2 regions of the Mycolicibacterium pallens genome follow, and region 1 is predicted to be linked to the other one. Evidence: predicted binding sites of a transcription regulator. Region 1 holds the regulator's gene; the other holds the start of a gene.

Region 1 (15,398 bases):
GATTCAGGAGCTGCACAGCAGTTCGACGCGACCGAAGCGGCTGGCCGTGCGGCTGACCACCGCCACCCGCGCACTGTCCGGCAGACCCGCCTGCACCGGCCAGTCGGCGTCGGCGGGCAGGGCTCCGATCGATAACGCCACGCCGAGCGTCGCGCGCACCAGCCGCAGACCCTCCGGCGTGGACAACTCCGCACCGGCGACGCGCCCGTCTTCGAAGATCAACCGCTGCAGCGTGCCCATCTCGTCGAGCAGTCCCCGTTCATCGGCCTGCTCACGCAGCCATTCGGTGAGTGGCAAACCGGGACGGTCGGTTTCGGGTCGATAGTCGCCCAACACGGCCACCCGGATCGTCTCGCCGGCCGACTGCATCGCGGTCATGCCGTCGGGCACCTGGCTGTAAATGACCCCGAACGGCGACGCCACGCAGCCCGCGGAGAAGTCCCTCAGTCGCGACCCGAAGAACGGCTCGATGGTGGCCTTGCGATCCTTGCTGACGACAACCGGTTTGGCATGGACGACGGCGAGTTCCAGATCTGGATTCGCCAACGGAGGCAAGTCTTCGGTCATCGACTGAAGGTAGGCGAGGGTGTCGGGATCGCCTGCGTCAGAGGACAACTCGGTGGAGATGTACTCGACGTCAAGGTCGAGGTCCGCGCACCAGATCGCATGCGCGAGCGCACCGGGGCCGGCGCCGGCACAGATCACATCGACGACGTCGTCCCACTGCCATTCCGAAGCCTCGCCGGGCTCCTCGTCGATACTCACGGCTCAGGGATTCGGCAGGCCGAGGTCGGCCAGACCCAGCACGCTTCGGTAGGGAATTCCCTCGGCCTCGATCGCCTCGGCCGCACCGGTGGACCGGTCCACCACCGTCGCGACACCCACGACCGTCCCGCCCGCATCTTGCACCGACTGCACAGCGGTCAGCGCGGAGCCGCCGGTGGTGCTGGTGTCCTCGACCACCAGCACCCGCTTACCCGACACCTCGGCACCCTCGATGAGTCGTTGCATCCCATGGCTTTTCACAGCCTTGCGCACCACGAACGCGTCGATCGGGCGTCCCGGTGCGTGCATGACCGCGCTGGCCACCGGGTCGGCCCCCATGGTCAGGCCGCCGACCGCGGAGTAGTCCCAGTCCGCGGTGAGCTCGCGCACCAGCCGGCCGATCAGCGGGGCGGCCCGGTGATGCAGTGTGGCGCGACGCAGGTCGACGTAGTAATCGGCCTCCTTACCGGAAGACAGCGTCACGCGGCCGAACACCACCGACAACTGGCGCACCAGCGCGGCGAGTTCGGCGCGGTCGGATGCGTTGAGTTCAGGTGCGCCCACGGCCTTTTCCTATTCCGTTGTTGACCGCGCGGACCAACCCCCGCGGAACCAGCCGGCCGACCGAGGTCAACACCTTGTACTGCAGGCCGGGAATGCTGATGACTTTGCCCTTGGCCACATCGGCCAGGCTTTCGGCGACAACGTCGTCCACGTTGAGCCACAAGATGTTCGGGATCGACTGCATGTCGATGCCGGCCCGCTCGTGGAATTCGGTGTGCACGAATCCCGGGCAGACGGCGTGGATGCTGACCCCGGTGCCGGCCAGACCATTGGCCAACCCCTCGGTGAACGACACCACCCAGGCCTTCGACGCCGAGTAGGTGGATCCGCGGCCCGACAGCAGCCCAGCCACGCTGGCGATGTTGATCACCGTGCCCGAGCCGGCCGCGACCATCGAGGGCAGCGCCGCGCGGGTGAAGTGCATGACCGCGGTGACGTTGACATCGAGTTGGGCCTGCAGCTGCACCGGGTCGGCGGTCCAGAACTCCCCGGACGTTCCGAACCCGGCATTGTTGACCAGCACCTGCACTCCGGCAGCCAGCCGGTCGACGACCCTGGCGCGGTCAGCGGCATCAGTGAGGTCGGCAGGCAGCACCTCGACGTCGACACCGTTGGCCGCCCGCAATTCGGCGGCGAGATCGTCGAGACGCTCCACGGTCCGGGCGACCAGGACGAGGTCGTAGCCGTCGCGCGCATAGCGGCGGGCATAGCCCGCACCGAGCCCCGCGGTGGGGCCGGTGATCAGGGCGACGGGACGAGGCACGCCGCGACCCTACCGGGTCAGCGCTGGTAGTTGGGCGCCTGGGGGCCGGCCGGACTGGCACTGCGCGGCTGCTGCGGACGCAGCGGCGGCGGAGCGTCGACGTGTCCCGGCGGCAGCTCGCGACGGCCCGCCGGAGCCAGCGGCCGACCCGGGGAGGCGTTGCGCCGGCCGGCGGACTGGGTGAGCGCCGGCTGCACGGTCGGGGGCAACACCCGCAGCAGATCGTTGAACTGCCGCACGGTGCGCAGCCCTTCGTCCCACTGCGCGCGAGTGGACGAGATCGGCATGGAGACCAGCGTCCAGTTCTGCTCGTTCCACATGATCTCGGCGCAGTCCGGCGCCGTGTGCGCGAACGTCACCATCCGGCGATCACAGGCCCGGCGGGCAGCGTCGAGGTTGGTGGAGTACACCATCCGCGGGCCGATGGCGCCCAGCAGCCAGACGTCGCTCTCGCGCGGCTCGGCGATGCCCTTGAGCCGCAGATCCATCACGACGTTGGTGCCGACCTTGCGGTGCAGCGCGATCACGGTGGCCACGTCTTCGAGGTCGAAGATGTAGACGGCCTCGCCGCGGATCTGCCCGAGCACGACGTTTCGTGCGGTGACATCGCCGACGGTAGACATCACCCCGCGCTTCCAGCGGTCGATGATTTCGGCGGACTCGGGCTCGAAGTCGAACCCGTGCGACCGCGCCCAGGACTTACGGCGGCGGCCCAGACCACGCCGACGGCCGATGTCGACGTACAACAGCACCGCCGCACCCACGAAGCAGAGCGCGGACAGCGTGAACCAGAACGGAACCATTACGCCTAGCGTATCTGCTCACTGCCGGGTTGCGAGAACTCCAGCAGGTCACAGAGCTATTACGGCCCGGTCGCCGCGGCGAGTTCGAGTATTTCCTCGCGGTCGGCCGCAAGCAGGAAGCCGCCGGCGATCGCCTCGTCCAGCGCCGCGGTGAACCGCTCCAGGTAGTCGGTCCGCCCGCCGGGATACAACCTCGCCAAGGTCTCAGCGTCGAACGGCTGACCGGAGCCGAAAATCGCGAGCAGCACGTTGTCGTCGTCGGCGCCGGCCCCGGATGTCCGGGCGGTCGGCACGTCCACCCACGGGGTTCGAAGGCCGCCGGTGGCCAGACCGTTCGCGTCGACCACGATCTCAACCGGGTCGGTGTCGGTCAGGTCGATCCACGGCGCGCTCGGCGCGGGCCGGTCGGTGCGCACCCAGTCGTGCAGTTGCGCGACCGCGGCCTGCAGCACGTAGTGATGCTGCGGGGCGAAGTTGATGAAGTGCGGCAGCTGCTGACCCATGAGGTCGTTGGTCGGCGCGTAGGCCGCCACGATCTGCTCGAGCGGCACCTCGCCGTTGTCGATGAAGCCGACCCGGATCGTGTAGTTGTCGGCGTGCGCGGAGCCGGGGATCTCCCAGACCCGCAGACGCTCGGTGTCCGGCACGCGGGCGTGGTGGTAGCCGAGCAGGCGCGCGCCCAGCAGATCGGTTTCGGTGATCACCGTGAGCACCGGCGCGCGCAGGTCGGCGCGGAAGGGCACCGGCACGGCGTGGAACGCCCCGGATTCGTCGAGCAGCGACGAACCGTCCAGCGGTGCGGCCGAGCCGAATCGGGAGTGGATCAGGAAGCCATCGAACACCGCGGCGTCCGGGTCGACGTCGTTGACGTAGGTGGTCAGGAAGGTGGCCGACTGCGACTCCCCCGCGGCCAGCACGACATCCGGCGCCAGGCCGTCGATGACACCGTTACGAATGGCCCGGCCGACCTGGGTGAAGATGTCGTAGGCGAACGCATCACCGGGATGGCTCAGCGTCGAATAACGTTGTGGATCAAGCTTTTTCAGAGACGCATCGCCGACCAGGCTGAGGCCGCCCTCGATCCCGACGCGCTGGGCGGAGACGACGACGTAGGCGTACCCGGCGCGGGCGATCTCCCGGTGTGCCATGAACCAGACCGCGGGGGCGTCGACTCCGCCGCTGACGTTGAGCCACTCGACGATCGCCGTTCCGTTCCAAGCGGTGTCGTCGATCGGTCGCAGCACGACGATGCGGGTGACGTAGTCGGCTGTACCTTCAGGCGCGTACGACGCCGCGGTGCCCGCGACGAAGAACTCGTCGGCGCGATATCCCACCGTCGCCAGGTCGTAGGCCCCGGTCAGCAGGTTCGGTTGTCCGGGGACCGGGGTGATGACGGGATCAGCGGTCGGCACCATCAATCAATAGAAGAGGCAGGCACCGGGTAGTCGGGGTATCCCATGGCGTCGTAGAGCCGCACACCCGTGTTGTTGAGCTTGGCGACGGCCCTGGTCAACCGGGCGGGCACCACGGACAGTGCGCGGCCCGCCGTGGCCAGGGCCCACACCCCGAACTCCGACCGCGGCACCAGGGACTTGGCCACCGTGCGGGCGAACGCGCGGCTGTGCCGCACCGGGTCGGCCATCACCGCCTCGTACGCGGCGAAGGCCGCGGCGTAATCGCCGCCGGCCCGTTCGAGTTCACCGGCCAGTACGTAGGCACCCAGCACGGCCAGGCTGGTGCTGCCACCGACAGCGGGCCCCGGGCAGTACCCCGCATCGCCGACCAGGGTGACTCGGCCCCGCGACCAGCTGGTCAACTCCAGTTGGGTGATCGAGTCAAAATAGAAGCTGCCCGGACCGTCGAGTTCGGCGAGCCAGCGATCGACCGTCGGGCTCAGGCCGGTGAACGCCGTGCGCAGCAGGGTGCGCTGGCGAGCGTCATCGCGATGGTGGTACTCCAGCGGCTGATCGGGGCGGAGCAGGAAGACCGCACGGGCATCGTCGAGGTGGTCGGCGGTGTAGATCGCCGCCCACCGTTTCACGTCGAGGAAGTTCGTCATCTCGCCGTCGCGCGCAAGCTCTTTGGGCACCGACAGCACGGCGAGGTAGCCGCCGAGGAAACGGGTGTGCCCGGCGTCGGGACCGAAGACCAGCTGCCGCACCCCCGAGTGCAGACCGTCCGCTCCGACGACGACGTCGTAGCGCCGCTGCGCCGAATAGGCGAAGTCGACGGTGCCGTCGTCGGCGATCGCGGTGATCTGGTCACCGAACAGATACTCGACGTCGTCGCGTCCGGCGTCGTAGTAGATCTGGCTGAGGTCGTCGCGCATGATCTCGACGTGCCGGTCGGAGATGACGCCGACGAGTTTCAGGTAGTCGACGTTCACCGGCAGCCGCCCGTTGGTGCGCTGCAGGATCATCCGGGTGGTGCCGGTGGCCCGGGCTTGCACCTGATCGATGACGCCCATGCGTTCGGAGATCTCCATGGCCGGGCGGAATAGATCGACGGCGTGGCCGCCGGTCTTGCGCAGCGCGGGTGCGCGTTCGACGACGGTGACATCGAATCCGCGGCGGGTCAGCCAGTAGGCCAGGACGGGTCCGGCGATGCTGGCGCCCGAGATGAGTACGCGCATGGGATCCTCCACTCCACTTACTTAACGGTCGGTAAGCAATATCCTTTGCAGCTTACTTAACGATCGGTCAGTTAGGGTGGTTACGTGACTAGGCCGGCGTCGGGCACCCGCGAACGGATCCAGGACGTCGCACGGAATCTCTTCGTTGAGAAGGGCGTGCAACGCACCAGCTTGCAGGACATTGCCGCTCAGCTGGGCATCACCAAGCCCGCGCTCTACTACCACTTCTCCTCGCGGGAAGAATTGGTGCGCAGCATCCTTGCGCCGGTGATCGAGGAAGGCGAGAAGTTCATCGTCGATCAGGAGACGCGGGCATCGACCGACCCGGCCAGCCCCCGCGAACTCCTGGAAGGCTACTTCGATTTCATCTTCCGACACCGCACCGATCTCATCCTGGCGGTCTCCGAGATGACGACGCTGGCCGACCTCGGATTGGTGGACAAGGTGCTGGGGTGGCAGAAACGGTTGTGCACCTTGGTTTTCGGGCCACGTCCGACGCTGGAGCAGGCCACCCGCGGCGTGATCGCGTTCGGCGGTATGCAGGATTGCTGTCTACAATTCCCCGACACCGCACCCAAGCGACTGCGCCAGGTGACGGTCGCCGGAGCGCTCGCCGCCCTCGGCGTGCCCGACGCCTGAACGCAGAAGGTCCCCGCACCGGAGTGCGGGGACCTTCGCGCTGAGCAATCAGCCCAGGATCAGCGATTCGCCGTCCGGACTGACGTTCACCGGCACGATGTCGCCGTCGTGGACGTCACCGGCCAGCAGCAGCTTGGCCAGCTGGTCACCGATGGCCTGCTGCACCAGCCGCCGTAACGGCCGCGCGCCGTAGACCGGATCGAATCCGCGGTTGGCCAGCCATTCCTTGGCAGGCAGCGACACCTGCAGTTCGAGGCGACGCTGACTCAGCCGCTTCTGCAGCTGCGCCAGTTGGATGTCGACGATCTGGACCAGTTCGTCGGGGTTCAGCGCATCGAAGATGAGCACATCGTCGAGGCGGTTGATGAACTCCGGCTTGAACGCCGCGCGCACCGCCGCCATCACCTGGTCCTCGGTACCGCCCGACCCCAGGTTGGAGGTCAGGATGAGGATGGTGTTGCGGAAGTCGACGGTGCGGCCCTGACCATCGGTCAGCCGGCCCTCGTCGAGAACCTGCAGCAGCACGTCGAACACGTCCGGGTGGGCCTTCTCGACCTCGTCGAACAGCACCACCGTGTACGGCCGCCGTCGCACCGCTTCGGTCAGCTGACCGCCCTGGTCGTAGCCGATGTATCCGGGCGGGGCACCGACCAGCCTTGCCACCGAGTGCTTCTCGCCGTACTCACTCATGTCGATGCGGACCATGGCGCGCTCGTCGTCGAACAGGAAGTCCGCCAACGCTTTTGCCAGCTCGGTCTTGCCGACACCGGTCGGACCGAGGAACAGGAACGAGCCCGTCGGGCGGTTCGGGTCGGCGACGCCGGCGCGGGAACGCCGGACGGCGTCGGAAACCGCTTGCACAGCCCGCTTTTGGCCCACGACCCGGCGACCCAGCTCCTCCTCCATGCGCAGCAGCTTGGCGGTCTCACCTTCCAGCAGCCGGCCGGCGGGGATGCCGGTCCACGCCGACACGACGTCGGCGATGTCGTCGGGACCGACCTGCTCCTTGAGCATGACGGCCTCACGGGCCTCGGCCTGCGGCAGTGCGGCGTCGAGTTTCTTCTCCGCCTCCGGGATTCGGCCGTACCGCAGCTCGGCGGCCTTGGCCAGATCGCCGTCGCGCTCGGCCCGGTCGGCCTCGCCACGCAGCACCTCGAGTTGCTCCTTGAGCTCGCGCACGACGTCGATGGCGTTCTTCTCGTTCTGCCACCGGGTCGTCAGTTCCGCGAGTTCTTCTTTCTTGTCGGCCAATTCGGCGCGCAGCTTTTCGAGGCGCTCCTTGGAGGCAGCGTCCTCTTCCTTGGCCAGTGCCATCTCTTCGATCTCGAGGCGACGGACCAGCCGCTCGACCTCGTCGACCTCGACGGGCCGCGAGTCGATCTCCATCCGCAGCCGCGACGCGGCCTCGTCGACCAGGTCGATGGCCTTGTCCGGCAGGAACCGGCTGGTGATGTAGCGGTCACTCAACGTGGCCGCCGCGACCAGAGCCGAGTCGGTGATCTGAACACCGTGGTGCACCTCGTAGCGGTCCTTGAGCCCGCGCAGGATGCCGACGGTGTCCTCGACCGACGGTTCACCGACCAGCACCTGCTGGAAGCGCCGCTCCAGGGCGGCGTCCTTTTCGATGTACTTGCGGTACTCGTCGAGGGTGGTCGCACCGACCAGCCGCAGCTCGCCGCGGGCCAGCATCGGCTTGATCATGTTGCCGGCGTCCATCGCGCCTTCGCCGGTGGCACCGGCGCCGACGATGGTGTGCAACTCGTCGATGAACGTGATGATCTGCCCGGCCGAGTTCTTGATGTCGTCGAGCACGGCCTTGAGCCGCTCCTCGAACTCACCGCGATACTTCGCACCGGCCACCATCGAACCGAGGTCCAGCGAGATGACGGTCTTGTCCCGCAGGCTTTCCGGAACGTCGCCGGCCACGACCCGCTGGGCCAGTCCTTCGACGATCGCGGTCTTACCGACGCCGGGTTCACCGATCAGCACCGGATTGTTCTTCGTGCGCCGGCTCAGTACCTGGATGACGCGACGGATCTCGGTGTCCCGGCCGATGACCGGGTCGAGCTTGCCTTCCCGGGCGCGGGCGGTCAGGTCGGTGGAGTACTTCTCCAGTGCCTGATAGCTGGCCTCGGGGTCCGGGCTGGTGACGCGGGCGCTGCCGCGGACCTTGACGAACGCATCCCGCAGCGCCTCCGGGGAGGCGCCGTGACCGGTGAGCAGCTTGGCCGTGTCGGAGTCGCCGGTGGCCAGGCCGACCATCAGGTGCTCGGTGGAGACGTACTCGTCGTCCATCTCGGTGGCGAGCTGCTGGGCGGCGGTGATCGCCGCGAGCGACTCACGCGAGAGCTGGGGCTGCGAGGTCGCACCGCTGCTCGAGGGCAGCCGGTCGACGAGTCGTTGTGCCTCGGCGCGGATCGTGGCCGGATCGACACCGACAGCCTCGAGCAACGGCGAAGCGATGCCGTCAGCCTGCGTGAGCAGCGCCAACAGCAGGTGGGCGGGCCTGATCTCCGGGTTACCTGCCGCGGACGCGGCCTGCAACGCGGCGGTCAGCGCCGCCTGAGTCTTGGTTGTCGGGTTGAAAGAATCCACGACACCTCCGTTTCGTCTAGAAAAGCTTGTCGAGCTTTACAACGTCGTCAAGGTTGAGTCTGTTCCGCTCAAGTTTAAAAGATTCGACCAATATTTCGGTAGGGCCTTCTGCCATCTGTTTTCGTGACCCGAATCGAACATATGATCGATCCGTGGGTGACCTGACGTCGATCGGCTACAACGGTCAGCCCCTGCGGCCGCCGTTCCGGCCGGTGTACCCACCCGAGCCAGTGCTTGTCGATCTGACCGTGCTCTTCCCCCGCGAGCCGCACCGGACCGGCCGCTATCACCCGCACGGACTGCAGATGCACAAGGTCGTGAAGGGGACGTTGTCCTGCTGGGGACTGTGCGAGCAGGGCGACTGGTGGGGCCTGGTCACCTACGACATCGCCTACGGCCCCAAACGCAAGGCCGTCACGCACTGGGTGCCGGCCTGGACCCTCAAACGGCGCTAGGTACGTCCCGCGTTGGGTGCCGACGTCGTGGCATACGGGTTGGTCAGCGTGGTCGTCGTCGTGGGAGTGGAGTACTCCGTCTCCGACGGAATGACCACTTCGCTCGTGGTCTCCGACGGTGACGTCGACGTCGACGAGCCCGGGTTCACGTCGGTCGTCGAGATCCGTGGCGTCGTGCGGGACGTCGTCGACGTCTTCTTCGACGTCGTCGTGGTGCTGATCGCCGGCGCATACGTCACGGGGCCGTCGCGCCGCTGTGAGCTCTCGGCGGTGTCGAGCACCGCGTACACCAGCATCGCCAGCAGCACCAGCGCTGCCACCCCGGAGACGTAGATCAGGGTGTGTGACCCGTCATCACCCTTTTCTTCGTCGGCATCCTTGCCCACGGGCAGAGATAGTACGGTCAGCCGTGACCGCGCGTTGTCCGTCTACCGCCAGGAGGTACCTGTGACGACCGGTCTGGGTTCGGAGCTGACCGAACTGATCCCCCTCGCGCTGGTCATCACGCTGTCGCCGCTGACGATCATCCCCGGCATCCTGATGCTGCACACGCCCGCGCCCCGGCCCACGAGCTTGGCCTTCCTGACCGGCTGGGTGCTGGGCATCGGCGGTCTGACCGCGGCGTTCGTGCTGGTGTCCAATGCCCTCGGTGGTCTCAACAAGCAACCGACATGGGCGCCCTACGTCCGCATCGTGATCGGCGCGGCACTGATCGCGTTCGGGCTCTACCGGTGGTTCACCCGCAAGCGCTCGGAGCACACGCCCAAATGGCTGACGTCGATGACGAGCATCCGCCCGCCCCGCGCCTTCGTCACCGCGATCGTCCTGGTGGTCGTCAACCCCAAGGTCCTGTTCATGTGTGCCGCAGCCGGTTTGGCGATCGGCTCGGCGGGGCTCGGTGCCACCGGGGCCTGGACCGCCGACGCGGTGTTCACCGCCGTCGCGGCGTCTTCGGTGGCACTGCCCGTGCTGGCCTACCTGGTGGCCGGAGAACGGCTCGACGAACCGCTGACCAAACTGAAGGACTGGATGGAGGCCCAGCACGCGACACTGGTGGCCGTGATCCTGATCGTCATCGGCGTCATGGTGTTGTACAAGGGCATTCACGGTCTATAGTCCGCGCGCCTACACTCGCGGCCGTGGGTCTGGAGGATCGTGATGCGCTTGCGGTGCTGCGGGCTGCGTTCGAGAACTCCGAGGTGCCGCACTCCGCGGCCGATGAGCTACTGCACGGCTTCTACACCCGGTGGTTCGCCCTGGACAGCGAAGTGCGCGACCTGTTCCCACCCGAGCTGGCGCCGCAGCGCGCCGCCTTCGGTCAGGCCATGCACTGGGTGTTCGGCGAGTTCGTCGCGCAGCGCGCCCAGGCGCCGGTGGCCTTCCTCGCGCAACTCGGCCGCGATCACCGCAAATACGGTGTCACACAACGGCATTACGACAGCATGCGGCAGGCGTGGTACTCGGCGATGCGCAGCCGGCTGAGCGACAAGTGGTCACCGGCCGTCGACGACGCCGCCGTCCAGGCCATCAATCTGATCACCGGCATCATGGCCGGAGCGGCCGACGCCGAAGACGGCCCGGCGTGGTGGGACGCCACCGTGCTCGAACACCACCGGGTGTCGCGCGACATCGCCGTCGTCCGTCTGCACCTGGATCGGCCGATGCCGTATCACCCGGGGCAGTACGTCAACGTCCAGGTGCCGCAGTGGCCGCGACGCTGGCGGTTCCTGTCCCCCGCCATGCCGCCGGACCCCGACGGCTTCATCGAGTTCCACGTCCGCTCGGTGGTCGGCGGCATGGTCAGCAATTCGATCGTCGCCGAGACCCGGCCGGGTGATCGGTGGCGGCTGTCCAGCCCGCACGGTGCGATGGAGGTAAACCGCGACGGCGGCGATGTGCTGATGGTGGCCGGCAGCACCGGCCTGGCGCCGCTGCGCGCGCTGATCATGGACCTGTGCCGCTTCGGCGAGAACCCGCGGGTGCACCTGTTCTTCGGGGCGCGCTATCCCTGCGAGCTGTACGACCTGCGGACTTTGTGGGAGATCGCCGCCTCCAGCCCATGGCTGTCGGTGTCGCCGGTGTCGGAGTACTCCAGCGATCCGCCCTGGGCGGCCGACTATCCCGACGTCCAGCCGCCACGCGGACTGCATGTGCGCCAGACCGGGCGGCTGCCCGAGGTGGTCACCAAGTACGGCGGTTGGGGCGATCGGCAGATCCTCATCTGCGGCGGTCCTGCGATGGTCCGCGCCACCCGCGACGCGTTGCTCGCCAAGGGAGCACCGGCCGAACGCATTCAGCACGATCCGCTGGGCTGACCCGCCGCAATATTTACCCCTTCCTATCTGCCGAGTCAGGGGCGATGATGGCTGAGGGGCGGGGATGGCAGTGAGGGGTTGCGATGACGCTTGCCGGTTCCGCCGACGAAACCGATGCCCGCGAACTCGACACCATTGCTTGGGGATTTCTCTGCTCGCCCTACACCGGGCTGACTTATTGGGACTGGCCGTTGGAACGGCGGCTGGACACCTACCTCCGTCATGAAGATCGCGACGACATCCTCAACAGCGGCGCCGCGTACGCCATCGTCGTGGATCGGGTGATGGCGAATTTCGGGCGAGCCCGCCGCGACGGCGTTCTGACCCCGCCCAGCCGGTAGCGCGTCGATAGGATCGGACGATGGCCGAGCTGCCGTCCGTCCTCCTGCGTGATCCCTCGTCACCGTTGACGGCGACCTACGTGCCGTCGGCGGGCATGGTGTGCACCTCGCTGTCGGACGACGGCGTGGAGCTGCTGGGTCAGCGCCGCGGCCTGCAGGCCTATCTGAGCGACGGTAAGACCCTCGGCATCCCGATTCTGTATCCGTGGGCTAATCGCTTGAGCGCCAACACCTATGAGGTCGACGGTGGTGCGGTGACGTTGACGCCCGGGGTGGGCGGTGTGCGTACCGATCCGCACGGCCTGCCGATCCACGGTGTGCTCGCGGCGTATGCGGGCTGGGTGGTCACCGAGCAGTCCGAGAACCAGCTGATCGCCGACCTGGACTACGGAAGCCAGCCGGCGTTGCTGGCCAGCTTTCCGTTCCCGCATGTGGTCACCCTCGACATCACGCTGGCTGATCGCGCACTGACGGTGGAGACCACGGTGACCGCCACAACCTCGGCGGCGGTGCCGCTCTGTTACGGCTTTCACCCCTACCTGACCATTCCCGGGGTGCCGCGATCGGAGTGGACTCTGCAGACACCGCCGCTGCACCATCTGCCGGTGGACGACCGAGGCATCCCCACCGGGGAGGTGGTGGACTGGCCGGCGTACTCGGAGATGCTGGGCGACAGGACATTTGACGACGGATACGACGGGGTGCCGCCGGGCGCGGTGTTCGCCCTCGCCGGCGGCGAGCGCCGCATCGAGGTGGTCTTCGATCAGGGATTCCCGGCCGCGCAGATTTTCGCGCCGGGCAATGACGATGTCGTCGGGCTGGAACCGATGGCCGCGCCGACCAATGCGCTGAGCACAGGCGCCTACAGCACCGCGGTGCCGGGACGGCCCGCCGTTTCGGTGTTCACCATCCGCGCGCTCTGATTCGCCGAGCGTCACCCCAGCGTCACGTTGGGCGCCGAGCGTCACTCAGGTGTGACGCTCGAGACCAGATCAGCTAGCGGCGCGGCTTCCAGACCACCAGCGCCGTGCTCTTCGGCACCACTGCCAGATCACGACGCTGGTTGGCGCGCAACGACTCCAGCTCGCTCATCATCTCCTCGACGCGAGACTGCAGAGCCTCGACCTGATTGGTCAGCTCGATGATCCGCTTGATCCCCGCGAGGTTGACGCCCTCGTCCTGCGACAGCCGCTGCACCTCACGCAGCAGCTCGACGTCGCGTTCCGAGTAACGCCGTCCGCCACCGGAACTGCGCCGGGGGCTGACCAGCCCGAGCCGGTCGTAGGTGCGTAGCGTCTGCGCATGCATACCGGCCAGCTCGGCGGCCACCGAGATCAGAAACGTCCGGCTTTCCCGAGGCTCGCCTGTGGCCATCAGCGGTTACCCGCCCATCCGGCACGCGGGTCGAACCCGCTGGACCGCTCGGCGGCCGCGTAGGCCTCCAGTGCCTCCAGCGCCTCACCCTCGAGGTTGGGCGGCACCGCGACCTTGACCGTGACCAGCAGGTCTCCGTGGCCGCCGTCGCGCTTGGGTACGCCGCGTCCACGCACCCGCAGGATCCGGCCGTCGGCGGTGCCCTTCGGCACCCGCACTCCGACCTTGCCTTCCAAAGTGGGCACGGAAAGCGTTGTCCCCAAAGCCAGTTCGGTGAAGCTCACCGGGACCGACACGGTCAGATCGTCACCGTCGCGGCCGAACACCTTGTCGGGCCGCACGTGCACGGTGACATACAGATCGCCCGACGGCGCACCGCGCAGCCCGGCTTCACCCTGACCGGCCAGCCGGATGCGCTGACCGTCCTCGACGCCCGGCGGGATCCGGACGTTGATCGTGCGGGTCCGGGTGGTGACCCCGGTGCCGTGGCACTCGTCGCAGGGGTGCTCGATGATCGAGCCGCTGCCCCGGCAGTCGGTGCACGGCTCGGAGAACCCGAATGCACCCTGGTTGCGGTTGATCACCCCGGAGCCGTTGCAGGACGGACACACCTTCGGGCTGGTGCCCGGACGTGCGCCGCTGCCATGGCAATTCGTGCATGGCGCCGGACTGGTCAGCCGCAGCGGCATGGCGACACCCTTGGTCGCCTCCAGGAAGTCGAGATCGGTTTCGGTCTCGAGGTCCTTCCCGCGCCGCGGTCGGCTGGGCCGTGGCTGTGCGCCGCGCCCGAACAGGCCACCGAACAGGTCGCCGATGTTCGTGCCGCCGGTCTGGCCGGCGGTGTCGAACAGGTCGTTCAGATTGAACTCGCCGCCGTCGGCGCCGTAGCCACTGAACCCGCCGAACCCACCGCCGCCGTTGCCGCGCCGGAAGCCGCCGCCGGCGAACATCCGCCGGGTCTCGTCGTACTCCTTGCGCTTGGCCGGATCGGTCAGGACGTCCCTGGCCTCGCCGACCTCTTTGTAGCGCTCGTCGGCCGCCTTGTTGTCCGGGTTGCGGTCGGGGTGATTCTCGGCGAGCAGCTTGCGGGCCACCCGCTTGATCTCGTCCTCGCTGGCGTCGGAGGAGACGCCGAGCACCTTGTAGAAATCCTTCTCAACCCATTCGCGTTGAACCATGCCGCGTCACCTCCTCTCACCGTGTGTCATGTTGTTAATTCGATTCTGCGTTCTGCGCGCCGCTCTGCTCGCCGTTGACGGGCGTGTCGGCATTCTGGGCTTGTCCGGCGGGACCGTCCTCCACGGTGTCGACCACCCCGACGAGCGCGTGCCGCAGCACCTGCTCGCCGAGCTTGTAGCCCTGCCGCATCACCGTGCCCAGCACCGGCTTGGAGCCCTCGCCCTCGTGCTGCACGGCTTCGTGCAGCGACGGGTCGAACTCGTCACCTTCGGCGCCGAAGGCCGTCAGGCCCAGCCCGGCCAGTGCCGCCGTCAGCTTGTCGGCGACCGACTTCAGCGGACTGGTCTCGAGATCGCCGTGGCTGCGGGCCCGGTCGAGGTCGTCGAGGATGGGCAGTAGCTGGCTCACCACAGCGGCCTTGGCGCGCTCGCCGGCCACTTGCTGATCGCGCAGCGCGCGCTTGCGGTAGTTGGCGAAATCGGCCTGCACTCGTTGCAGGTCACCGAGCAGTTCAGCGGCCTTGTCCGACTCCTCCGGCGTTTCGCCCGCGAACTCCCCCGGCGCCGACCCACTGGGGGCCGGGCCGGAGGACTCGCGAACTTCTCCGGTCAGGGGGTCGATTCGGCGCTTGTCGGTGACAGTTACCGGTTCTTCCTGACCTTCACTCACTTGCGCTCCTGATCCTCGTCATCCACGACCTCGGCGTCGACGACGTCGTCGTTGGACGACGAGCCGTCCGAGCCGCCGGCAGCCTGGTCAGCCTGCGTGGCCTCGTAGATGGCCTGGCCGAGAGCCTGGCTCTCCTGGCCCAGCTTCTCCATGGCGGACTTGATCGCACCGATGTCGGTACCGGCCAGCGCGGTCTTGGCTTCGGTGATCGCGGCGTCGACCTTGGTCAAGGTGTCTTCCGGAACCTTCGATCCGCCTTCGGCTTCGCGCTGCTCGGAGACGAACTTCTCCGTCTGGTAGACCA
Region 2 (15,398 bases), 2.7 Mb from region 1:
GCCACTTCAAATAAAGGAGCGTCAATGGCTGACAAATATCCGGGCAAGAATCTTCGAAAACCCGCACTGTCCATCAGGGAGCGCCGAGCTGCTAAGCGCGCCAAGGCCGTCGAGTCAACGCCGATCAGGCGGAAGCGGAAGGGCTGACGTTAAAAGTGAGTCCTCAAGCTGCCTCGAAGAATACGGCAAGCATTTTCGAAATTGAGCTGTTGATAATGGGTGCAGACTGAATCGATCAGTTGGCTTGCAGAAGTAATTGGGTCTGATGCGAGTGTGCGATGGGATGCAGCGGCAGTCACGAAGCCGCGGCGAGCGACCAGCCGAAGCAGCCTGTAGTGGCGCGTAACGAATGCGGGGTTGCTGTCTGCGGCTGTCGACCGCGTCGATCGACAGCCTGCATCCTCACCAGCCCCGATAGTGAGATGCGCGCGGGCGAGCGCACCGACACGACCGCAGGCTCGCTGATGAGGCTCCCACGGTGGTCACGGCGGATGACCAGGACCTGATCAAGAGGGATGCAGACGCTGCTGCGTCAAGGCCCTCGCGACTCTCTGCCGACGAGGGGCGCCTGGTGATTCTTGAGACACGCGACCGGCTACGACCCAGGCTCGGCACTCGTCATTGATGTCGTCGAGAGTGACCGCGACGCGAGCCCTGCGGCCGGACACCGGAGTCGCGGTGATATCTCGCTTCCAGTAAGCCGATCAAGATCTGGACAACCGTGTGGTTCTCGGATCCGCCACGAAAAACGGAATTGGCGTCCGCCATCTTGAGTGGAATTTTGGAAAGGCGCTGTGAGAGGTGACGGCATCCGCCATGTGAAAGTGGAACCTACACTGGCCCACGACGGATACGGTTTGGAGACAATCGATTACACGACCGTCGAGAGTGTGCATGAGACTCTGCGGGAGATGACCGGCGGGCGTGGCCCGGACGCGTGCATCGACGCGGTCGGTATGGAAGGCCACGGCACCGGTGTCCAACAGCTCTACGACCGGGCCAAGCAACTGCTGCACTTGGAGACCGACCGCGCCAGCGCGCTGCGGCAGGCGATCCTGGCGTGCCGCAAGGGTGGGGTGGTGTCGGTGCTCGGCGTCTACGGCGTGACCGACAAGTTCTCGATGGGCGTCGTCACCAACAAGGGTCTGACCTTCAAGTCGGCCCAGCAGCACGGCCAGCGGTACATGGCGCGGCTGTTCGACTACGTGCAGCAGGGCGATCTCGACCCGGCGAAGCTGATCACCCACGACCTCCCGCTGGAGCAGGGTGTGCAGGCCTACGACATGTTCAAGAACAAGGACGACGGCTGCATCCGGGTGGCCTTGCGGCCGTAGCCGTCAGTCCAGCGAATCCCAGAAGTCGGTCAGCGCCTTGGCTCCGCGCACCGGATCCTGCAGCATCCACCAGTGCCCGAGCCCCTCGAGCACCTCGGTGCGGGCACCGGCCTGCTCGGCCGCGGCGCGTCGCTGCTCATCGGTGCCGACGTAGGTGTCCTCGGTTGCCAGTAATGACAGCCCTGGGCGGGCTGTGGCGTTGGCCAGGAAACGGCCCGCCTCGGCGACCGCGGGCTGCGCGGCAGAGCGGTACAGGGCAAGGATGGCCCGGCCCATCTCGGGTCCTTGCGCCAGCGCCAGTTCGGTGGCGACGGCGGCCGGGATGCCCATCCCGGTCAGCAGGGCGACCCGGTCATCGTGCGAGCTGCCGGCCATCGCCTCGATAGCTTCTTCTCCAGCGCCGGGGGTCTGCCACACCTGAGCCATGTCATGCCAGACGTAATCGGGATGCATCACTCCGACGATGTCGCTGGCCCAGCTGCGCACCAGCTCGGGACGATTCATCACGACATTGAGCACATGACCGCCACCCCAGTCGTGGCCGACGAGGTCGACCGGGGTGTCGAAACCCTCCAGCTCACCGATCAGCCAGTCCCGGTAGGCCACCATGGTCGCCGGGAAATCGTCGGGTAGCGGCGCGCCGAACCCCGGCGGCGACAACCGCACCACATCGTCGCGACCGAGCGCCTCGACCAGCGGGCCCCAGATCACATCGGTTTCCGGATTGCCATGCACCAGAACGACCGTCATGGCGCCATCCTGGCATGACCGTCGGCGCGGCCGAGAACCGCCATCGGACCGGCTGTCGGCCGATGCTAGGTTTTGACAGGCGTCAACAGCCGCCACGACTACAGATAGGGGCCGTCGATGGATCCTCGGACGCCGGTACTGGTCGCGGTGGGACAGATCAACCAGCGCGACGAGGCGCAGATCGAACCCGTCGACCTGATGGCCGCGGCCGCCCGCGAGGCCGCCGGCCCGGCGGTGCTGCAGGCCGTGGACGCCATCCGGGTGGTCAACCTGCTCTCGTGGCGCTACCGCGATCCGGGCTTGTTGCTGGGCCAGCGGATCGGCGCCCGCAATCCGTCGACGTACTACACCGGGGTCGGCGGCAACACCCCGCAATCCCTGGTCAACCAGGCCTGCCTCGACATTCAGCAGGGCCGCGCCGATGTCGTGCTGCTGGCCGGGGGAGAGACGTGGCGTACCCGGAAGCGCTTGCAGGGCAAGGGAATCAAACCCGACTGGACGCGTCAGGGCGAGGACGTCGCCGTGCCGCCGGGCGCCGAGGACGAGGTGCCGATGTCGAGCCCCGCCGAGGAGCGCATCGGCCTGCTGCTGCCGTCGCATGTCTATCCGCTCTTCGAGCAGGCGCTGCGGATCGCGAGCGGCGAGAGCGTCGAGGTCCATCAGCGCCGGATCGCCGAGCTGTGGGCACGGTTCAGCGCGGTGGCCGCGGACAACCCGCAGGCCTGGAGTCGCGAGCCGCGCACCGCCGAGGAGATCGGGCAGGCCGGCCCGGACAATCGGATGATCAGCTGGCCCTATCCGAAGTTGATGAACTCCAACAACATGGTCAACCAGGCCGCCGTCGTCATTCTGTGCTCGGCGGAGAAGGCAGGAGAGTTGCAGATCCCGCGAGATCAGTGGGTGTTCCCCTACGCCGGCACCGACTCGCATGACACTTACGCGGTGGCCGAACGCCACGAGCTGCACCGCTCACCGGCGATCCGCATCGCCGGGCGCCGCGCGCTCGAACTGGCCGGTGTCGGCGTCGACGACCTCGCGCACATCGACGTCTACTCGTGCTTCCCGTCAGCGGTACAGGTGGCTGCCGCCGAACTCGGCCTGTCCACGGACGACCCGAAGCGGCCGTTGACCGTCACCGGCGGTCTGACCTTCGCCGGTGGCCCGTGGAACAACTACGTCATGCACTCGATCGCCACGATGGCCGGCTTGCTGCGCGCCGAACCCGGCGCCTATGGCCTGATCACCGCCAACGGCGGTTTCCTGACCAAGCACAGCTTCGGTGTCTACAGCGCGACCCCGCCGCCGGCCGCGTTCCGCTGGGAGGACGTGCAGCCCGAGGTCGATCGCGAACCCACCCGCACCGCGGTGGTCGAGTGGGAGGGCGAGGGCACGGTCGAGTCCTGGACCACGCCGTTCGACCGCGACGGACGTCCGGAGAAGGCGTTCCTGACGGTGCGGACCACCGAGGACGCCCGCGCGATGGCCGTCATCGACGACGCGGACGCGGCGGCTGTCACCGTGGCCGAGGACATCGCCGGTGCCAAGGTCCGCGTGCATGCCGACGGCCGGGCCAGCCTGTCCTGATCGGCGTCCCCTCGGGAGTCGAAAGGTCGATTTTTTCGTCGCGACCTGCTTATTCTCGTCGCAGTACGACGGGGGAACTAGGGGCGTGGCATGCGGATCTTGCTCACGGAGGTCACCGGAGAGCTAGGTCGCGCCCTCGCCCAGAGCCTGCTGGCAGCCGGTCACGACGTGTACGGCATCGCCGCGTGTCCCCACCGTGACCTCGATCCGGGTGTCGACTTCGTCGGTGCGGCCCTGAGCCACCCGGTTCTGTACCGGTTGGCCGAGCTGGCGGATGTCGTGATTCCCCTGCCCGACGACAGCCACGCGGCGACCCGTCCCGCCGACGTCGCCCGGGTGTGTGACGCGGCAGCCCGCGGTGGTGCGCGGATCGTGTTCCCGTCGTTGTCGCTGCTGGCTCCGCGCAGCTGGCAGCAGGTCGAGGATCTGGTCAGCACCGGCTGGGCGCCGAACCTCGTGGTTCGCATCGCCGCTCCGGTGGGAAGGCAGACCAACGCTCTGGTGTGCCGCTCGGTGGCGGCTCTGCTGAGCGGTGCCGCGACAGGGTCGTTGCATGTGGTGCACATCGACGACCTGATCCGGTTCCTGGTCCTCGCCGTCGCTACCGACCGCACCGGCATCGTCGACCTGGCAGGAGCCGACGTCACCACCGTGGTCTCCGCCAGCCGGCTGCTCGCCGGGGTGGACCCGCACCCCAGGGTCCGCGGCGTGTCGGGTTGGCCGCAGTTGTGCCCGCCGCTCGATCTGAGCCCGCTGCGTACCGAGTGGGACTTCGAATGTGGCTGGGGCGCAAGCGATGCCATTGCCGATACGGTGCGTGGGCTGCAGGGCCGCAAGATCGGCTCGGCCGGTGCGGTCGCCGTCGCCGGACGAATCCCGTTGCCGGTCACCACGGTGCCGCGGGCGGCGGGCGGCGGTGCTGCGCCCGAAGGGCTCGACGGCGAGTTCGACGACCGGATCGACCCGCGCTTCCCGGTATTCGTCGCGAGCCCGCTGAGTGATGCGGGCGCGGGCCCGTTCACGCCGATGTCGCTGGATCTCCACCTGAGCGGGCTGCGACTGGCCGGACGGTCGCTGTCTGCGCTGCTGGAGCTTCGTGACTCGGTCGCGCACGAATGGGAGAGCAGGTTGGTCGCGTCCTTCGGCCACCGGATCTACCTGGGCGCCTCGGCCCTGGCGGCCGCAGAGCCGCGGCTGCCCTCCCGGGCGGCCGCCCTGTCTCGGCGGCTGCGCGCCGCGGGCGATGACGCAACCGCGGGCCCCGGTCTGCTGGCGGCGGTCACCGGTGCGCTCTCGACGACTCGCCTGCTCGCCTCGGCCCGTATGTACAACCGTCATCTGCGGGACTACCGGCACGCCGCCGACGCCGAGCGGCGCGATGTCGCCCTGCTGCGTGACGCCCAGCTCGATGCTCGGATTCGACTGCTGCGCAGTCGAATTCACGAAGGATGGACGTTGACCGCGCTCGCGGTCCTGCTCGCCGAGGTGGCTCCCGCGCACCTCGACGGCGCGGAGCAGATGGTGAGCATCCGCACCGAGATCGACTCGCTGGCGCGCGTGCTGCGTGCGCATCCGTATGCCCGCGCGGCATTGGAGGCCGGCGATATGGCGGCCGCCCGCACCGGCGCCCCGATGCTGGCGAGTGCGTTCGAGGCCGCCCTGGCCCATGTCGGGCATCGCGGGCCGGGCGGCGTCGAACTCGCGACGCGCACGGTTGGCGACCGTCCCGACGCTGTGTTGGCGGCGGCCATCCGGGTGCACGGCTCCGGCTATCACGAAGATCCGACGGTACCCGGCGCGCAGGCCTGCCGGGCGGTGGCATATGACACCACGCTGCGGTTCACCCACCAATTGCGGCTTGCGGTACGGGAATTGGGCCGCCGGCTGATGGCCGCGGACAAGATCGCGGCCCTCGACGACGTCTTCCAGCTCACCGTCGAGGAGGCGCTGGCCGTCCCCGCCGACACACGGCTGCGCATCAAGCGCCGCATCGCCGAGCGCGAGCGGCTGCAGACCCTCCGCCTGCCCGCCGTCATCGACACGGCGTGGGCCCCGGTCGATGCGCCGGACCCGGCACAGGTGGCCGATGAACTGCACGGGACCGGCGTGGTCGCGGGTGTTGCGGAAGGCACGATCCGGGTGGTCGACTCGGCCGCCGACGCGGGCCTCACCGACGATGACATCGCCGTCGTCGCAGGAGCCGACATCGAATCGGTGACCCTGCTGGGCACACCGGCCGCTGTGCTGACCCCGGGCGGGGTGATGCTGGGTGACGCGGCGTTGAGCGTCCCCTGCGTGGCCGGTATCCCGGCGACGTTGCGCAGCGGGATGCGGGTCCGGGTGGATGGTTCGGCTGGGCTGGTCACCGTGCTGGCACCCGCCTGTGACGTGGTGGGAGCGTGACGGGCGTATACCGTGGCCCAGTGATGTGGCGGACGATAGCGGCGCTCTCGGCGTTGTGGTGGGTGCTGATCGTCGCGCCGGCGCTGACCGCCACCCGGCTGCTCGACCATGCCGGTGCCACTTCCGCCGAGGGCGGTGTGCTCGCCGTCTGGCTGGGCGGCTACATCGCGCAGTTCGTTGTGTTCCTGGCGATCTCACGCCGGTCGCCGCGCCCGGCGGTGCTGGGCTGGGTGATCGCCTCGGTAGTGCCGTGGGCCGCTGACTGGACCACGCCGTTGTCGATGTGGTGGCTGGTGCTGTGGACCGCGCTCGTCGTCGGTTATGCCGCATGGTTGGTCGTCGAGGTGTCCCGTGTGGACCAGCTGCGCAGCGGCGGGGTCGCGGCCAGCGGCGTGGTGCTCGAGGTCATCAGGCCGACGTTCAACGTCGTGGTGAACAAGGACGCCAGCCGTCGCGTACTGCGGCTGCGCGTCGAACGGCCCGATGGCACAGCACCTTACGAGGCTCGGGTCACCGCGACGTTCACCCTCGGTGAGCTACCCGAGGCCGACGACCGGCTCGCCGTGCGCGTCGATCCGACCGGGCCGCAGCTGATCGAGCTCGTCGAGGACGAACCCATTGTCCGGGCCGCTCCGCAGCCCGACGACCTGCCGCCCGAGGTGGCCGAACGACTGCAGACCTTGAAGACCATGCGCGACCGTGGCGACCTCACCGACAGCGAATTCGCGACGGCGCGACGGCGTCTGCTGGAGTCATCCGCCGAGTAACTCGCGCAGCCGCAACGCATTACGCACGGCGTGGCCGTGCCCGTCGTTGTTGAAGTAGACCAGCACCCGGCGCTCCTGGTCCTCCCATTCCCGGATCCGGTCGGCCCACCAGCGCAGGTCGTCCTCGGTGTAGTCACCGGCATAGATCGGCGCGGTATCGGGACCGTGCATCCGCACGTAGACCAGGTCGGTGGTGGCGCGCAGCACGCAGGGCATCCCCGGCCCGCTGATCACGACGTAGGCGGCGCGGTAGCGCTCGAGGATCTCGTAGACCGCGGGGGCATCCCAGGTCGGGTGCCGCATCTCGACGGCGACCCGGATCCAGTCGGGGACCAGCGACAGGAAGTGCTCGAGCCTGGCGTCGTCTCGTTCCAGGTCGGGGTGCAGTTGCACCAGCACCGCCTCGCGCTTGTCGCCCAACGCGCGCTGGCAGCGTTCGAGGCGGTCGATCCACGGTTCCGGGTTGTTGAGGCGGCGGTAGTGGCTCAGGCCGCGGTGCACCTTGACCGTCATCGTGAACCCGTCGGGCAGTCGCGTCCGCCAGCCTTCGAAGGTGGCGTCCTTGGGCCACCGGTAGAAGCTGGCGTTGAGTTCGACGGTGTCGAACATTTCGACGTAGCGGGCCAGCCGTTTGGCCACCGGCAGGCCCGGGCGGTACAGCACCGAGTCCCAGTGGTCATAGGACCACCCTGAGGTGCCGATCCGGACGGTCACGGCTCAGCCGGCGATGCGCTGCCGCACGTCGTCGTCCAGGGAAACCCGCACCAGCGCCGCGGCGAGCGGCGCGATCACGCGGCCGGTGAGACTGGCGAGCTTCTCGGGGTCACGGGGGAGTCCGAGTTGCTCGGCGCTGTCGAGGGCGCGCTTGTCGAAGTAGGGCCGTACCCAGGGCCAGACGTCTTGGACCTCGCGCAGGAATATGTCCGATCCGGTGTCGCCGATGCCGGTGAACTGTTTGATCAGCTGCTTGGCGGATCGCACGTCGGGCTTGCTGATGCGGGCCAGGTTGCGCAGATCGTTGCGGTAGTCGTCGTTGACGCGAGTGGCCAGTTCGGTGAGCCGGGACGCCGAACTCTCGTCATAGCGCACATAGTGCGCCCGGGCGAACGCGTCGATCATCGTCTGCCGGTTGGCCGCCAGCACCGCCCGAGGCGTGCGCAACCCGGCCCGGAACAACTCCCTGGCCGCGTGCATCGCGATCGAGGCATCGATCGGCTTGCTGGCCAGCATGCACAGCACCATGAGCTGGAACAGCGGCATCGGAGTGTCCCGCAGGGTGATTCCCGCTTCGGCGGCATACGTCCGGCCCGCGTGCTGGCGCAGTCGCTGTATGAGCCGCCTGGCTTCCGCATCGTCCATCTGCCAGGCGATACCCGCGGAACGAGCTGACGAAACGGGACGTCATTCCGGCGTAAGAGATATCAGCGTTTGGTGTCGCGCCAGTCGACCATTTTCTCGACCGTGCTCAGGTCGTACTTGCCCTCGGACGCGCGGACCTCGGTGTGGAACAAGGTTGCTCCGGCGGCCAGGTAGTCGTCGGCCGACTTCGCACCGGTGAAGAAGGTCGAGCGTTCGATATCGCTGTCGGCACGCCCGAATCCGACGGCCAGCTCGGCGACGCGGGCGCTGGCCTCGCGGTAGGAGTCGATGGGCAGGAAGGTGTGCCAGATGTCGGCGTGGCGCGCGACGGCGGGCAACGTGCGCTTGGGGCCGGATCCACCGATCAGGATCGGGATCTTGCGCAGCGGCGCCGGATGCAGCAGCTGGAATCGGCGCTCGATGCGCAACAGACCCTCATCGAACGCATCAGCCCGCGACTTGACGGTTCCGTAGTCGAAACCGTATGTGGTGTAGTCTTTTTCGTACCATCCGGCACCGACGCCGAGGATGGTCCGGCCGCCGCTGATGTGGTCGACCGTGCGGGCCATGTCCGCGAGCAGATCGGGATTGCGGTAGCCCATGCCCGATACCAGCAGCCCCAGCTCGGCGCGCGTGGTGATTTCGCCCCAGGAGGCCAGCGCGGTCCAGCCTTCGAAGTTGTTCACATCCGGTTGGACTTGGGACAGCACCGGTTTCGCGTCGACGATCGACTCGATGAACGGTGCGTGGAAATGGTCGTAGCCGAAGATGACGTCGACGCCGATCTCCTCGGCATGCAGGACGGCCTGGCGCCACGTGGCGTAGTCAGGGGTGTCGGCTGGCTGGATCTGGACGGCAACGCGGACGGGAAGGGTCATGCACGCGACAAGCAGGGCTCATCGCGATTTATTCCAGGGTCACTTCGCGGGTAGGGATTTCGCGTAGTCGACGCCGCGGGTCACCCAACTCTGCAGCTGACGCTTGGTCCGCACGCCGTCGTCGCCGACGCGGATCCAGCCCCGTGCTTCGCGGCCCGCCATGACCATCGGTTCGGTGTGGTCGCGGGTCAGCAGTTCGGCGGTGTCGTCGGGCGGGACGCGCACCATCAGGCCGCCCTTGCCGCTGGCGCAGGCGGCCATGTTGCCGTTGATCAGGAATGCCAGTCCGCCGAACATCCGCTTTTCTTCGACGCCGTGTTCGCCGGCGAGCAGCTCGCGCAGGCGGTTTGCGAGGTCTTCGTCGTAGGCCATGTAGAGACGGTAATGCCGGCCGCCGACAAAGTGTCGGGGCCGGCATCACGCGTCGGGTCAGGCCGCAGCCGTGGCCGCCTCGGCGGCGGGCTCCAGCGCTTGGGCCACGATGTCGGCGACATCGGTCATCGGCTTCACCGTCAGCGCCTCGAGCACCTCGGCCGGGACGTCGTCCAGGTCGGCCTCGTTGCGCTGCGGGATGAAAACCGTTGCGAGCCCCGCACGTTGGGCGGCCAGCAGCTTCTGCTTGACACCGCCGATCGGCAGCACCCGGCCGTTGAGGGTGACCTCGCCGGTCATCCCGACGTCCGAGCGGACCTGCCGTCCGGTGGCCATGGAGACCACCGCGGTCACCATCGTCACGCCCGCGGACGGACCGTCCTTCGGCACTGCGCCGGCAGGCACGTGCACGTGGATCTTGCGGTTCAGTGCCGCGGGATCCACACCCAGCTGCTCGGCGTGGCTGCGGACGTAGGACAGCGCGATCTGCGCCGACTCCTTCATCACGTCACCCAGCTGACCGGTCAACTGCAGGCTCGGCTCGCCCTCGGTCGACCCGGCTTCGATGTAGAGCACATCGCCGCCCAGTCCCGTCACGGCCAGTCCGGTCGCGACACCCGGCACTGCGGTGCGTTCGGCCGACTCCGGCGTGAAGCGTGGACGGCCAAGGTAGCCAACCAGATCCGGCTCGTCGATCGTCAGCGGGTCCGGGTTGTCCGCCAGCTCGGTGGTCGCCTTGCGCAACGCCTTGGCCAACAGTCGCTCGAACTGCCGCACACCCGGTTCGCGGGTGTAGTCCGCGGCGATCTTGCGCAGCGCCTCGTCGGTGACCGTGACCTCCTCGGGGGTCAGCGCCGCGCGGTCCCGTTGCCGGGGCAGCAGGTAGTCGCGGGCTATGGCCACCTTGTCGTCCTCGGTGTAGCCGTCGAGCTGGATCAGTTCCATGCGGTCCAGCAGCGCCGAGGGGATGTTCTCGATCACGTTGGCGGTCGCCAGGAACACCACATCGGACAGGTCCAGATCCAGCTCCAGATAGTGGTCGCGGAACGTGTGGTTCTGCGCCGGATCCAACACCTCGAGCAGGGCGGCCGACGGGTCGCCGCGGTAGTCCGACCCGACCTTGTCGATCTCGTCGAGCAGCACGACCGGGTTCATCGATCCGGCTTCGCCGATCGCGCGAACGATACGGCCGGGCAGCGCGCCGACGTAGGTACGACGGTGCCCGCGGATCTCCGCCTCATCGCGCACGCCGCCCAGGGCGACGCGAACGAACTTGCGGCCCAACGCCCGTGCGACGCTCTCGCCCAGCGACGTCTTGCCGACACCGGGCGGACCGGCCAGCACCATCACGGCACCGGAGCCGCGGCCGCCGACGACCTGCAGGCCGCGCTGTGCGCGGCGGGTACGCACGGCCAGGTATTCGACGATGCGGTCTTTGACGTCATCCAGTCCGTGGTGGTCGGCATCGAGGATGTCGCGGGCCGCCTTGAGGTCGGTCGAGTCCTCGGTGCGGGTGTTCCACGGCAGGTCCAGCACGGTGTCCAGCCAGGTGCGGATCCAGCCGCCCTCGGGGCTCTGCTCGCTGGAGCGTTCCAGCTTGCCGACCTCGCGCAGCGCGGCCTCGCGGACCTTCTCGGGCAGGTCGGCCGCCTCGATGCGGCCGCGGTAGTCGTCTGAACCGTCGGGCTCGTCCTCGCCGAGCTCCTTGCGAATCGCATTGAGCTGTTGGCGCAGCAGGAATTCCTTCTGCGTCTTCTCCATGCCTTCGCGCACGTCCTGCGAGATCTTGTCGCTGACCTCCACCTCGGCAAGGTGTTCGGCCGTCCAGTCGATCAGCAGCTGCAGGCGGGCGTCCACGTCCTCGGTCTCCAGCAGCTGACGCTTCTGGACGTCGGACAGATACGACGCATAGCCGGCGGTGTCGGCCAGTGCCGACGGGTCGGTCAGCTGGTTGACGGCGTCGACCAGCTGCCAGGCCTCGCGGCGTTGCAGCAGCGCCAGCAGCAGCTTCTTGTATTCGGCGGCCAGCGCCTTGGTGGCCTCGGTGATCTCGCCCTCGGCCACTTCTTCGACGGTGACCCACAGGGCCGCACCGGGACCGGTGGTTCCGGCGCCGATGTGCGCGCGTGTCTCACCGCGCACGACCGCGGCGGCAGCACCGCCGGCGATCCGCCCGACCTGCACGATTGACGCCAATACACCGTATGAGGGGTACCGGTCGTCGAGGCGCGGTGCGATCAGCAGCTTGCCGGAGTCGCTCGCGCGAGCCGCATCGACGGCGGCCCGGGCGGCGTCGTCGAGCGTGATCGGCACCACCATTCCGGGCAAGACGATCGGGTCGCTGATGAACAACACCGGCACAGATTTGGCTTCAGCCATCAATCCTCCAAAGTTCAGTCTGACCGACTCAACCTTGAGTGGTTCCAGTTTGTTCCCCGGCCGTCGGGCGCCGAACGTCACGCTGGAGTCACGCTCAACGCCCAGCGTGACGCAGGAGTGACGCTCGGCGCAGGTGCGCCCACAGACAAAGCAGCGAGCCTGCCGCCGGGGGGTGGCGACAGGCTCGCTGTTGTTCGGGGGTAAATCAGCCAGCGGAAGGAGTGGCTCCCAGAACCCGCTGCATATCCGGGATCATCTGCTGAAGCTGCGCGCCCCAGTAGCCCCAGCTGTGCGTGCCGTTCGCGGGGAAGTTGAACACACCGTTGCGTCCACCAGCCGCGAGGTAGTTGTCCATGAAGGTCTTGTTGGTCCGCAACGTGAAGCCTTCGAGGAACTGAGCGGCCATCAGGTTGCCGCCGCCACCGGAGGTGTCGAGATCCGACGGCGTACCGGTGCCGCAGTAGATCCAGATCCGGGTGTTGTTGGCGACCAGCTGGTTGATGTTGACCATCGGGTCGTTACGCCGCCACGCCGGGTCGGACGACGGACCCCACATGCTCTGCGCGTTGAAGCCGCCCGCGTCGTTCATCGCCAGACCGATCAGCATCGGCCACCAGCCCTCGGAGGGGTTCAGGAAGCCCGACAGCGATGCGGCGTAGACGTACTTCTGCGGGTAGTAGATCGAGTAGGTCAGCGACGCGCTACCGGCCATCGACAGACCGACGACGGCGTTGCCGTTCGGGTTGACGCCGTAGTTGGCGGCCAGGTACGCCGGCAGCTCCTGGGTCATGAACGTTTCCCACTTATAGGTGTAGTTCTGCCCGTTGCCCTGCGACGGCTGGTACCAGTCGGTGTAGAAGCTGGACTGACCGCCGACCGGCATGACCGTCGACAGACCCGAGCCGTACAGCCACTCGAACGCCGGGGTGTTGATGTCCCAGCCGTTGTAGTCGTCCTGAGCGCGCAGGCCGTCGAGCAGGTACACGGCGTGCGGGCCGCCGCCCTGGAACTGGATACGGATATTGCGTCCCATCGCGGCGGACGGGACATCGAGGTAGAGCACCGGCAAGCCGGGCTTGGAGAAGGCGGCCGCGGTCGCCGACCCGCCGACGACACCAATCAGGCCGGGCAGAGCTAGTGCGGCCACGAAGGCTGCGGCCACGCGGCGCAACCAAGTGCCTCGCAACTTATCGACGATCTTCATGACGGAAACCATCACCTTTCGTACGTGTTTCACAGTGGAGAAGTGCTGTGCTCTGGCAGCTAATCACGGTGCGTAGCCCGGACTCGGCACGCGCGGCGGTGTGGCATATCGCGGTTCGCTAACGATCAGGAGACGCGCTGGACTCGGGATGTCCAGCACGCCAACAGCTTTGATCTGGCGTCAATAACGGAAAGGTCACGCGAATGCAACGGTAGAGTCGAGGCATGGACCCGTTCGATCTGCAGCGCTTCGTCGATGCCCAGGACCGCGTCTATGACCAGGTGCTCGCCGAGCTGCGGGCCGGCGCCAAGCGCAGCCACTGGATCTGGTTCATCTTTCCGCAGCTCGCCACACTCGGAAGTAGTTCAACGGCAAAGCGTTTCGGGATCGAATCGCTCGCTGAGGCGCAGGCATACCTGGCGCATCCGCTGCTCGGGACGCGGCTGCGCGAATGTGCCCGGCTGGTCACGGCGATCGACGGCCGCTCGGTCAATGACATCTTCGGCTGGCCCGACAACCTCAAGGTGCGTTCGTCGATGACGCTGTTCGCGCACGCCACCGACGACAACGCCGACTTCCTCGCGGTGCTTGACAAGTTCTATGGCGGGGAGCAGGACGCGCGCACACTCGAGTTGCTATAGCGGCCGCAGCACCAGCCAGCCCTGCGGCGGGACAACCACCTCGTCGACGACCTCGTCCGGCGGCGCCCCCGTGCCACCCACCAGTTGGGCTTGCCCACCTATGAGCGTGGCCACCGGCAGCGACATCGGCGAGTCGTCGATATTGAGCGCGACGATCAGCGCCTCGTCACCGCTGCGGGTCTCGTAGGCGTATCCGCGGTTGTCCAATTGCAGCGCAGTTGTTTTCGCGTCGAACAGCCACGGATTTCGCCGGCGCAGACCGATCAGGTACTGATGCAGATTCCATGTTTCGCGCCCGGCGGCGTCCAGTGGAACCGGCGGAGTGCCGAATTTGGGACGCACCGCGTCGTCGCCGCCGGCCCGTTCTTCCTTGACGCCACGGTATCCGAGTTCGTCACCGGCGTAGACAGCAGGGACGCCGCCGGTGGTGAACAACAGCACCAGCGCGTGCGCCACCTGCTCGGAGCGCTCCAGCTTGCTGGCGATGCGGGTGACGTCATGATTGCCGACGAACGTCAGTGGCGCGAAGCGCGACAGAAAGTCGTTGTGGCGCTGCAGCGCCCAGTCGAGCTCGTGGAAGTTGCCGTCGTTGAGGCTGCTCCAGATCGCCTTCCACAACTCGTACTGCGTCACCGAGTCGACACCGGAGCCGTCGACGAACGCCGCGTAGTCACCGTGGATCACCTCGGCGACGAACCACGCGTCGGGGTGGGCTTCCCGGACTCGGGGGAGCACCTGCGCCCAGAACGACTCCGGCACCGCGTACGCGGCGTCCAGCCGCCATCCGTCGGCGCCCCGGCTCAGCCAGTGGTTCATCACGTCGACGACGTAGTCGACGACAACCGGGCTCTTGTGGTTGAGGGTGACGAGTTCGCTGTGGCCTTCGAAGGTATGGAAGTGGCCGGGCCGGCCACGGAACCACGCCCGGGCGTCGGGGTCGGTGCCTTCGACAGCTCGCCGATAACGCTCGAAATCTGTTCCGACATGGTTGAACACACCGTCGAGCAGCACGCGCAGCCCACGCCGATGCGCTTCGGCGACCAGGTGATCGAAGTCGCCGTCGTCACCAAGCCGGGGGTCGATGCGGTAGTGGTCGGTGGTGTCGTACCCGTGGGTGCGGGAGGCAAACACCGGGCCCAGCGCGATCCCCGAGGTGCCGAGTTCGACCGCGTGGTCGAGCCAGTCGACCAGGCGGCTCAGCCGGTGCTCACCGGGACCGGGTGGGTCGGTGGCCGGGAACGCGCCGACGAAACCCAGCGGATAGACATGCCACCAGATGGCGTGGCGCACCCAGTCGCTCATGGCGCGAACTTCGCGGCGTAGAGAGTCTTCATCTCGTCCTGATACCCAGGAGCGGGGCCGTCGACCGTCAGATGTGGGGCAATCGTGGTGATCGGCAGCGGCGCCACCGGCGGCAGCGGCGCCTGCCACTCGGCCAGCCAGCGAGCCAACTGCTCACCGGCGACGGCAAAAACGATGCGGCCCAAGCCAACCCATGCGTGCGCTGCCGCGCACATCGGGCAGTGCTCGCCGGAGGTGTAGACAGTGGCGGCGACGCGCTGATCGGGGGAGAGGTTGGCTGCAGACCACTGCGCGATCGCCAACTCCGGATGCGCGGTGGCGTCCCCACCGGCCACGTGGTTGTGATCCTCGAACAGGACTGTGCCGTCGGCGTCGACCAGGATCGAGCCGAACGGCTCGTCACCGGCGTTCAGCGCGGTGCGGGC

Evidence for each region. Region 1 encodes HspR, which represses chaperone genes until heat shock. Its sites were predicted from a motif close to ANNTGAGTNNNNNNNACTCANNT; they were not measured.
Region 2: the regulator HspR is predicted to act here: its motif matches at 11,838-11,860, upstream of lon (endopeptidase La).

What each region holds. Positions count from the first base shown of each region.
Region 1 is NZ_CP080333.1:537,394-552,791, reverse strand. Features, by position in the region: gene K0O64_RS02515 (putative bifunctional diguanylate cyclase/phosphodiesterase) at 1-2, shown strand, start outside; gene K0O64_RS02510 (FAD-dependent oxidoreductase) at 4-765, opposite strand; gene pyrE (orotate phosphoribosyltransferase) at 769-1,329, opposite strand; gene K0O64_RS02500 (SDR family NAD(P)-dependent oxidoreductase) at 1,316-2,092, opposite strand; gene ttfA (trehalose monomycolate transport factor TtfA) at 2,110-2,895, opposite strand; gene K0O64_RS02490 (alpha/beta hydrolase domain-containing protein) at 2,955-4,310, opposite strand; gene K0O64_RS02485 (FAD-dependent monooxygenase) at 4,310-5,527, opposite strand; gene K0O64_RS02480 (TetR/AcrR family transcriptional regulator) at 5,612-6,166, shown strand; gene clpB (ATP-dependent chaperone ClpB) at 6,215-8,761, opposite strand; gene K0O64_RS02470 (hypothetical protein) at 8,914-9,216, shown strand; gene K0O64_RS02465 (hypothetical protein) at 9,213-9,602, opposite strand; gene K0O64_RS02460 (GAP family protein) at 9,664-10,332, shown strand; gene K0O64_RS02455 (FAD-binding oxidoreductase) at 10,356-11,531, shown strand; gene K0O64_RS02450 (hypothetical protein) at 11,615-11,872, shown strand; gene K0O64_RS02445 (aldose 1-epimerase) at 11,893-12,795, shown strand; gene K0O64_RS02440 (heat shock protein transcriptional repressor HspR) at 12,869-13,246, opposite strand; gene dnaJ (molecular chaperone DnaJ) at 13,246-14,424, opposite strand; gene grpE (nucleotide exchange factor GrpE) at 14,459-15,094, opposite strand; gene dnaK (molecular chaperone DnaK) at 15,091-15,398, opposite strand, start outside.
Region 2 is NZ_CP080333.1:3,216,565-3,231,962, reverse strand. Features, by position in the region: partial or broken gene K0O64_RS15940 (MDR/zinc-dependent alcohol dehydrogenase-like family protein) at 846-1,334, shown strand; gene K0O64_RS15935 (alpha/beta fold hydrolase) at 1,338-2,084, opposite strand; gene K0O64_RS15930 (acetyl-CoA acetyltransferase) at 2,202-3,668, shown strand; gene K0O64_RS15925 (Rossmann-fold NAD(P)-binding domain-containing protein) at 3,759-6,071, shown strand; gene K0O64_RS15920 (SHOCT domain-containing protein) at 6,095-6,838, shown strand; gene K0O64_RS15915 (DUF72 domain-containing protein) at 6,824-7,552, opposite strand; gene K0O64_RS15910 (endonuclease) at 7,556-8,197, opposite strand; gene K0O64_RS15905 (LLM class F420-dependent oxidoreductase) at 8,260-9,075, opposite strand; gene K0O64_RS15900 (TfoX/Sxy family protein) at 9,115-9,447, opposite strand; gene lon (endopeptidase La) at 9,505-11,826, opposite strand; gene K0O64_RS15890 (esterase family protein) at 12,032-13,030, opposite strand; gene K0O64_RS15885 (DUF1810 domain-containing protein) at 13,255-13,671, shown strand; gene K0O64_RS15880 (alpha-amylase family protein) at 13,666-14,973, opposite strand; gene K0O64_RS15875 (nucleoside deaminase) at 14,970-15,398, opposite strand, start outside.